2 regions of the Mycoplana sp. ABR4_002 genome follow, and region 1 is predicted to be linked to the other one. Evidence: riboswitches for the same ligand, from Rfam matches in the RefSeq annotation. Region 1 holds a riboswitch; the other holds the start of a gene.
What was found. Region 1 has a riboswitch for FMN ahead of ribB (3,4-dihydroxy-2-butanone-4-phosphate synthase). Riboswitches for the same ligand answer to the same signal wherever they lie in the genome.

Region 1 (4,531 bases):
GTCAACGCGGCCGGCATCGCCAATGCGAATCCAGCCGAAAAGATGAGCGAAACGCAGTACCAGACCCTCATGGACATCAACATGAAGGGCGTGTTTTTCTCCTGCCAGGCGGAAGCCGCGGCCATGCTGAAGCACGGCCGCGGATCGATCATCAACATCGCCTCCATGTCCGGCGTCATCGTCAATCGCGGTCTGTCGCAGGTTCACTACAACGCCTCCAAGGCCGGCGTGATCCATATGACGAAATCAATGGCGATGGAGTGGGTCGAGCGCGGCATCCGCGTCAACGCGATCAGTCCGGGCTATACGGCGACGCCGATGAACACCCGGCCGGAAATGGTGCACCAGACCCAGGAGTTTGAGCGCCAGACACCGATGCAGCGCATGGCCACGGTCGACGAAATGGTCGGGCCCGCAATCTTCCTCGCCGCCGACGCCTCGTCCTATTGCACGGGCGTCAACCTCCTCGTCGATGGCGGCTTCTGCTGCTGGTAAGCTGCGGACAGCCGGCCGACCTTGCGTGGGAGTTTGCGCCGCCGCGGTCCGCCGGTTCCAGATGTCTGCAGGCGGTGGCCGGTGCCACCGGCCTGCGAAGGCTCGCCTAACCGATCCGGGAGAACCTCACGCGGCGATGGTGGCGTCGACCGGCCCGTCGCTCTCCTCGGCAGGCTGTCGGGTAAGGTAGGCGATCAGGTCCTTGATCGTGACCAGATGCAGGCCGTGCTGCCGTGCGAACAGCGTCAGCTCCGGCAGGCGCGCCATGGTCCCGTCGTCGTTTGCGACTTCGCAGATCACCCCGGAGGGGGCCTTGCCGGCGAGGCGGCAGAAATCGATGGCGGCCTCGGTGTGGCCGGGCCGGCCGAGCACCCCCTTGGGGTTGGCGCGCAGCGGAAAGATGTGGCCCGGGCGGGCGAACGCGTCCGCCTTCGCGGCCGGGTCGATCAGCGCCCTGACGGTGGCGGCGCGGTCGGCGGCGGAGATGCCCGTCGTCGTGCCCGGCAGGTAGTCGACCGAGACGGTGAAGGCGGTCTTCAAGGATTCGGTGTTGTTCGGCACCATCAGCGGGATGTCGAGCGCGTCGAGGCGCTCGCCCTCCATCGACACGCAGATCAGCCCGCGGGCCCGGTTCATCATGAAGGCGATCTTCTCGGCGGTGGCGTCCTCGGAGGCGAAGACGATGTCGCCCTCGTTCTCGCGGTCTTCGTCGTCGACCACGACGATCATCTCCCCGCGGGCGATGGCGGCGATCGCATCTTCAATCTTCGAAATCGTCATGCTGCAGTCTTTCAAGGGTTCGGCCGGATCTTCCGGCGCTCGTTGCACCATCCCCGCCTGCGCGGATCAGACAAACGTCCCTTGGGCGAACAGGCACCGCGCCCCGGCTCGTCGCGAGGGGTGGGCGTGCCTTGCTCTCTTCCATCCGGACTATACCGTCGGCTCCGGCCTCGCACCGGATCTGCTGACCTCCCGGCAGGGCCGGGAGCGCTCGCGGGCTCCGGGATCCCTCCCGATACCGCCGGTGGGGAATTGCACCCCGCCCTGAGAACAGCGCGAAGATAAGGATATCCGGGCGGCAATTGCAAGGGAGCCTTCGATCCGAAGAGGCACAAAAACGACGCCCGCGCGTTGAACACATCGTTGAACACCGGCGATCCTGCGACGGCTGCGCCCGTTTACCTCGGGTCGGCCTAGCGTCATCAACCTTGCCGTGCTCAGCGACGCTTGCGCGCGATCGCGCGGCGGGCGGCCTTGACGATCCCGGGCCCGGTCAGGCCGAACTGCTCGAACAGCCAGTCGACCGAACCGGTGGGCACGAAGCCGGGGAACCCGACGCGCTCGACCGGTACCGGCAGGTTGCCGGCGGTGAATTCGGCCACCGCCCCGCCGAGACCGCCGCGGATATTGGCTTCCTCGACCGTCACGATCGCGCCGGTTTCGGCAGCCGCCGACGCTACCGCGGCTTCGTCCAGCGGGTTGAGGGTCGCCATGTTGAGGACGCGTGCGGAGATGCCCTCGTTGCGCAGGCTTTCCGCGGCATCGACGGCAAGGTGCACCGTGGTGCCGCAGGCGATCAGCGTCACGTCCGAGCCGTCGCGCAACCGTTCCGCCGTGCCTGGCCGGAATACCCGGTCGGCCACGTCGAGGTCGGGCACCGGCATGCGGCTCAAGCGGATGAAAACCGGACCTTCATGCGCCGCCGCCCATTTCACGGCCTCCGCCGTTTCCCAGGGGTCGGACGGCACGACGACGGTGATGTTGCTCAGCGGACGCAGCCAGGCGAAATCCTCGATCGAGTGATGGGTCGGTCCGAGTTCGCCATAGGCGATGCCGGAGGACTGCCCGATCAGCTTCACGTTGAAGTTGGCATAGGCGATGTCGGCCTTCACCTGTTCCAGGGCGCGGCCGGTCAGAAAGCAGGAGGCGGCGGAAACGAACGGAATGCGCCCGCCGTTGGCCAGTCCCGCGCCGACGCCGACCATGTTCTGTTCGGCGATGCCGACATTGACCAGCCGTTCGGGGAACTTCTTCTGAAATCCGCCGAGCTTGGAGGAGCCGACGGAATCATTGACGACGGCGACAATGCGCGGGTCCTGCGCGGCGAGGTCCTCGAGCGTTCGGGCCCAGGCGTCGCGGCAGTCGTGAAGCCCTTGCTGTCTTGCGGCGGGCGCGGCCATCAGACCAGTTCCTCCATGGCCAGTCCGTACTGCTCGGCATTCGGCACGCCGTGGTGCCAGGAGGCCTTGTTCTCCATGAACGACACGCCCTTGCCCTTGACGGTGTTGGCGATCACGCAGAGCGGCCTGGCCCGGCCGCCCGAGGGTTCGGCCAGAACGTCGAGCAGCGCGCCGACGTTGTGGCCATCGACCACAGCGACGTCCCAGCCGAAGGCGCGGAACTTGTCGTCCAGCGGGTCGAGGCCGCTCGTTTCCTCCGTGCCCATGCCCTGCTGCAGGCGGTTGCGGTCGACGACCAGCGTCAGCTTGCTGAGCTTGCGATGGCCGGCGGTCATCGCCGCCTCCCAGTTGGACCCCTCCTGCAGTTCGCCGTCGCCGGTCAGCACGAAGGTGCGGTAGGCACTGTCCGTCAGCTGGCCGGAGATGGCGATGCCGAGCGCAACCGGCATGCCGTGGCCGAGCGGACCGGTGTTGGTCTCCACGCCCGGCAGGTAGTTTCTGTTCGGGTGGCCGTTCAGCTTCGAGTTGGGTTGCATGTAGGTGGCGAGCCACTCTTCCGGATAGTAGCCGGCGGCGCAAAGGGCGGTGTAGAGCGCGCCCGTGGCGTGACCCTTCGACATGATGAAGCGATCGCGCTCCGGCATGTCGGGCCGGGCCGGGTCGTAGCGCATCACGCCGAAGTAGAGCGTGGCGATGATGTCGATCGCGGAAAAGTCGCCGCCGGGATGCCCAAGCTGCGCATCGTAGACCATGGTGAAGGCCCTTCGGCGCATCCACAGGGCCTTGTCCCGGATCCTGTCGACGGTGTCGTTGTTCTGCATTCTCTCTACCTTTCAGAACCGGACGGGGAAGGTGAGCTGCGGCTCCGGTGTCCCGTTGTGATGGTAGATCGGCCATTTCAGGTAGCGGTAGACCGCCTCGTGCACGACGTCGGCATGATGGCCCCTAACCATGGCGACGTGGTGCTCGAAGCCGTTCTGGGTGATGAAGGTCATCAGCCTGCGCAGGTCGGCGACCTTCGCCACGGCGATTCCGCCGTCCATGGCGAAGGGGTCGTCGGTGAACTCGCCCTCGCCGAGATAGCACTTGATCGTGCCGGCCCGATCGTCGGTGGAAAGGCGAAAATAGGTCATCGGACCGGCCTTGACCTTCCCCTTGACCGCGCCGAAACACTTCTCCCGCCCGATGGTCTCGCCGAGCACGTCCAGTTCGCCGACCTCTGGGGTAATGCCGAAGAAGCTCTTCGGATAGTTTCCGCAATGGGTGCAGACGCACTTGTCGACCGCGTTGCCGTAGTTGTTGTTCCAGTCCAGGATCGCGGCCGGCTGGTGGGATGCGAGCGACATCGCATACATCGACAGCGCTCCCATCACGTCGACCTCGCAGGCCGACGGCATCAGTTCCTCGCCCATCATAGACATGGTGAGACAGGTCGCGCAGCCGAAGTTGTCCTGCAAGGAGCGCCAGCACTGGATGGCGGAGGCGTCGCAGCCGTTTTCGTCGATCCAGCGGTTGACGGCGAGCGTCCACTTCGCCTGGCGCATGATCTGCTCCGGCTTGATGTGGGCCGGGATCGTTCCGTAGCTCCGCACCTTGCCGAGTTTCTCGATCAGAGCGGGATCGTTTTCCTTGACCGCCGCTGCGGCCCCCATCATCTCGGAGAGATCGACGGTGACCACCGTGATGCCGGACGCCTGCAACAGCTTTTCCGAATAGCGCATGGTCTGGAACGCGCCGGTTCGGGCGCCGATCGAGCCGATGCGGGCGCCTCGCATGCCGCGCACGGTGCGACAGACGCGGGCGAAGCGGTCGAGATCGGCCTTGAACTCCGCGCTCGATACGTCGCAGGTGTGTGA
Region 2 (4,531 bases), 520 kb from region 1:
GCCGGCGTCTACGTCCAGGGCATCTCCGCCTACGCACCGCATCCGAACGCCGCCAAGCTGTGGATGGAGTACCTCTACTCGGACGAAGGCCAGAACCTGTGGCTCAAGGGCTACTGCCACCCGGCCCGCTTCAACGCCATGGTCAAGGCCGGCAAGGTCCCGCAGGAGCTGATCGACGCCCTGCCGCCGGCTGAAAGCTACGAGGCGGCCGTCTTCCCGACCGTGGAAGAGCAGAACGCCAACAAGGCCGTCGTCACCGGCGGCTGGGACGCCGTCGTCGGCGCCAACGTCCAGTAAGGCGGACGCACGAGACGCGGCCCCGGCCCGATTCTTCGGGTCGGGGCCCGCCATTTCCAGATCCTGTTGACCGATATTGAGCCGGACCGACCGGCAGCGACCGGAACGATGAGAAAAGTGCCAAGCAAGCATCGACTGCGACTTCCGCTCACATGGCTGGGCCTGCTGCCCTTCGTGGTCTTCATCACGATGTTCCTGGTGCTGCCGACGATCCACATCGTCATCGGCGCGTTCCAGACGCGCGACGGTTCCTTCACGCTGCAGAACATCATCGACCTGAACAGCGGCACGATTCCATCGAGCTACTGGATCTCGATCAAGATTTCCTTCGCCTCGGCTGCGCTCGGCAGCCTGATCGGCTTTGCCATGGCGGCCGCCGTCGTGTTCGGCGCGGTCCCCCGCTGGATCAAGTCGCCGCTGATGACGTTTTCCGGGGTCGCGTCGAACTTCGCCGGCGTGCCGCTGGCCTTCGCCTTCCTTGCCACCTTCGGCCCGGTCGGCCTCGTCAGCGTGCTGCTGCGCCAGAACTTCGGCATCGTGCTGCAGCGCGATCTCGGCTTCAACATCCTGAGCTTCTGGGGTCTGACCGTCACCTACCTGTTTTTCCAGATCCCGCTGATGATCCTGATCATCGCGCCGGCGCTGGAAGGCCTGCGGCGCGAGTGGCGCGAGGCTGCCGCGATCCTCGGCGCCAGCGCCCTGCAGTACTGGCGCATGGTCGCCCTGCCGATCCTGTTTCCCTCGCTGCTCGGCACCTTCGCGCTGCTGTTCGCCAACGCCTTCGGTGCCGTCGCCACTGCCTATGCGCTCACCGGCTCGGGCCTCAACATCGTGCCGATCCAGCTGTTCGCCCAGATCCGTGGCGACGTCCTCGGCAACCCCAATCTCGGCTATGCCATGGCCTTCGGCATGATCGTCGTCACCGCCGTCGCCAACGTCCTCTATATCTGGCTGCGGGTGCGCGCCGAAAGGTGGCTGAAATGAGCGTCTGGGCACGCATCGCCGGCTGGGTGGCGCTGATCGTCGGCCTGCTCTACTTCTTCATCCCGCTCAGCGGCCTGTTCGAGTTCTCGCTCAAGGCCCGGCGCGGGGTCTACAGCTTCGACGCCTATGCCCGCGTGCTGGCCGACCCGGAATTCCAGGCGACGTTCTCCTACTCCGTCGTCATGGCGCTGGTGACGATCGTCATTGGCATCCTGATCGTCGTGCCGACGGCCTTCTGGGTGCGGCTGAAGATGCCCCGGGCGCGGCCCTACGTCGAGTTCCTGACGCTGCTGCCGCTGGTGATACCGGCAATCGTCATCGTCTTCGGCTATATCCGGCTCTACAACACCTCCAGCTGGTTGCCGCTGACCGGTTCGGTATTCGGCACCAACCTGCTGTTGGCCCTGGGCTATACGATCCTGGCGCTGCCCTACATGTACCGCGCCGTCGACACCGGTCTGCGCACCATCGACGTCGCCACGCTGACCGAAGCGGCCCAGAGCCTCGGCGCCGGCTGGATCACCATTCTCGGCCGGGTGATCCTGCCCAATGTCCTGCCCGCCGTGCTGTCCGGCGCCTTCCTGACCTTCGCGATCGTCATCGGCGAATTCACCCTGGCCGCCCTGCTCGACCGGCCCGCCTTCGGCCCCTACCTGCAGCGTATCGGCGCCAACAAGCCCTACGAGCCGTTCGCGCTGTCAGTCATCGCGTTTGTCATCACCTGGGGCTGCCTGGCGCTGATCCAGCTCGTCTCCCGCCTTCAGAAAACCGCGCCCGCAAAGGCCTGAGGAATCAATCCACATGACGTTTCTCTCTCTCCGCCACATCCAGAAGTCGTTCGGGCCGGTACAGGTCGTCAGCGACTTCAACATGGAGATCGAAAAGGGCGAGTTCGTCTCCTTCCTCGGCCCGTCGGGCTGCGGCAAGACGACCGTCCTGCGGATGATCGCCGGCTTCGAGACGCCGAGCGGCGGCACGATCAAACTGGCCGGCAAGGACCAGGCCGGGCTGAAGCCCAACCAGCGCACCATCGGCATGGTGTTCCAGGCCTACGCGCTCTTTCCCAATCTCAACGTCTTCGGCAACGTCGCCTTCGGGCTGAAGGTCGCCGGCCGGCCGAAGCAGGAGATCGAGGCACGCGTCAAGGAAATGCTCGGGCTGATCAAGCTGGAGCATCTGGCCGATCGCTATCCCTACCAGATGTCCGGCGGCCAGCAGCAGCGCGTGGCGCTCGCCCGCGCGCTGGCCCCGATGCCGCAGGTGCTGCTGCTTGACGAGCCGCTGTCGGCGCTCGACGCCAAGATCCGCGTATCGCTGCGCGAGGAAATCCGCCAGATCCAGCAGCAGCTCGGCATCACCACGGTCTTCGTCACCCATGACCAGGAGGAGGCGTTGTCGATCTCCGACCGGATCGTGGTGATGAATGCCGGCCGCGCCGACCAGATCGGCACGCCAGCGGAAATCTACAACCGCCCTGCTACCCGCTTCGTCGCCTCCTTTGTCGGCACGCTGAACCTGATCGAGGCCAAGGTGATCGATCCGGCGGCCAATCGCGTCTCGATCGGCGACCAGAGCGTCACCCTGCGCGAGCCGCTCGGTCCGGTGAAGGCCGGCGAGACGGTGTCGCTTGCGCTGCGCCCGGAGGCCGGCTCGATCGCCGAAGGCGCCAGCGGCGACACGGCGCTGACCGGCCAGGTGGTCAGCAGCAACTTTCTCGGTTCGGTCGTCCGCACCCGCATGCGGGTCGGTCCCAGCGTCATCTCCTTCGACACCTTCAACAGTCCCGGCCTGGTGGCGCCAACCGTCGGCCAGACCGTGACGCTGCGCTTCACCGCCGGCGACCTGCTGATCATTCGCGATTGAGCATGCGACAACGCTGCGGTCCGGACACCGCTCGCGGCGCTGTCGCAACTCGCGTGCTATTCGTCGCAGCCGCGTTTGATCGACGGCCCGCGGCAGGATAGGCTCGCATCGTTCTCAGGGCGGGGCGGAATTCCCCACCGGCGGTATCGGGCACGCGGCGCAAGGTTGCGGCGGGACCCGGAGCCCGCGAGCGCCTCCGGTTCTGCCGGAGGGTCAGCAGATCCGGTGCGATGCCGGAGCCGACGGTCAATAGTCCGGATGGAAGAGAGCAAGCAGGCAGCGCCCCGAGACGGGGCCGCGCCGTCCTGCGTGTTCGCCCAAGGGGATCATTGCAAAATGGCACAACCCTTGAAAGGCCAAGACATGAACATTTCCGCCAATCCCACCTCCAGGATCGCCGTCATCCGCGCGCGCTGGCACGCCGGAATCGTCGACCGCTGCGTCGACGGCTTCGTCGCCGAGTGGACCACGCTCGGCGGCCGAGCCTCGGACGTCGAGATCATTGATGTACCCGGCGCGCTCGAAATCCCGCTGCAGGCGAAAGCGATGGCACGCACCGGCCGCTATTCCGCCATCCTCGGGGTCGCCCTCGTGGTCGACGGCGGCATCTACCGCCACGATTTTGTCGCCGGCACCGTCGTCGACGCACTCGTGCGAGTCGGCCTCGACACCGATGTTCCCGTTCTCTCCGCCGTGCTGACGCCGCACCATTTCCAGGAGAGCGAGGCGCACATAGCCTTCTTCCGCGACCACTTCGTCATCAAGGGCAAGGAAGCCGCCCACGCGGCCGCCCAGATCATCGATGCGCGAGCCAGGCTCGCCCTGGCAAGCACCTGACAGGATCTGACCGCCGACCTGCCGCGCGGCGGCCTGTCCCCCGCGCGGCCTTGCCAATTTGGCTGAAGCAGCGGAATCAACCTCGCAACGAACCGCGCCAAGCGATTCAGCCGGCACGCGAATTCGCCCGTCGGCCGCCGCCCCGCGAGGGGTCGCGTCAGTCCGTCTTGCCCTCGGCCAGCACGCCGACCAGCGCCTTGCCGTCGGTGAAGTAGGGGTCGCCGCCGCCGTTGCGGCCATCCTGCGTCGGGCCGATGCCCTCGATCTCGTAGGTCGAGGTGAGCGCGCCGGCCTTGCCGAGGTCGGCGATCACGAGATCCCGTTCGGCGTCGATGTCCGGGCCGATATGGTGCGTGATCTGGCCGGTGTCATGGCTGACGCCGACGCCGCGGTCGAAGCTCGCCGACCCCAGCCATAGCGGCCGGCCGTCGGTGCCGGTGCGCTCGGTCTGCCAGAAGCGGACATGGTTACGTTCATCGGCACTGCTTCCGACCGGCTTCTCGAAGGCCAGGTCCTGCTTTCGCCCCTCGAACAGGAGCGGGCTCACCGG

Region 2: it holds a riboswitch for FMN, as region 1 does, so the genes downstream of both, ACXAGF_RS12465 (6,7-dimethyl-8-ribityllumazine synthase) here and ribB (3,4-dihydroxy-2-butanone-4-phosphate synthase) in region 1, are expected to answer to the same signal.

What each region holds. Positions count from the first base shown of each region.
Region 1 is NZ_JBSWVO010000001.1:3,105,887-3,110,417, reverse strand. Features, by position in the region: gene ACXAGF_RS14855 (SDR family oxidoreductase) at 1-495, shown strand, start outside; gene ribB (3,4-dihydroxy-2-butanone-4-phosphate synthase) at 622-1,275, opposite strand; FMN riboswitch at 1,405-1,551, opposite strand; gene ACXAGF_RS14845 (transketolase family protein) at 1,713-2,675, opposite strand; gene ACXAGF_RS14840 (transketolase) at 2,675-3,496, opposite strand; gene ACXAGF_RS14835 (L-fucose/L-arabinose isomerase family protein) at 3,509-4,531, opposite strand, start outside.
Region 2 is NZ_JBSWVO010000001.1:2,589,448-2,593,978, forward strand. Features, by position in the region: gene ACXAGF_RS12445 (ABC transporter substrate-binding protein) at 1-297, shown strand, start outside; gene ACXAGF_RS12450 (ABC transporter permease) at 406-1,281, shown strand; gene ACXAGF_RS12455 (ABC transporter permease) at 1,278-2,069, shown strand; gene ACXAGF_RS12460 (ABC transporter ATP-binding protein) at 2,083-3,144, shown strand; FMN riboswitch at 3,251-3,418, shown strand; gene ACXAGF_RS12465 (6,7-dimethyl-8-ribityllumazine synthase) at 3,508-3,981, shown strand; gene ACXAGF_RS12470 (LssY C-terminal domain-containing protein) at 4,139-4,531, opposite strand, start outside.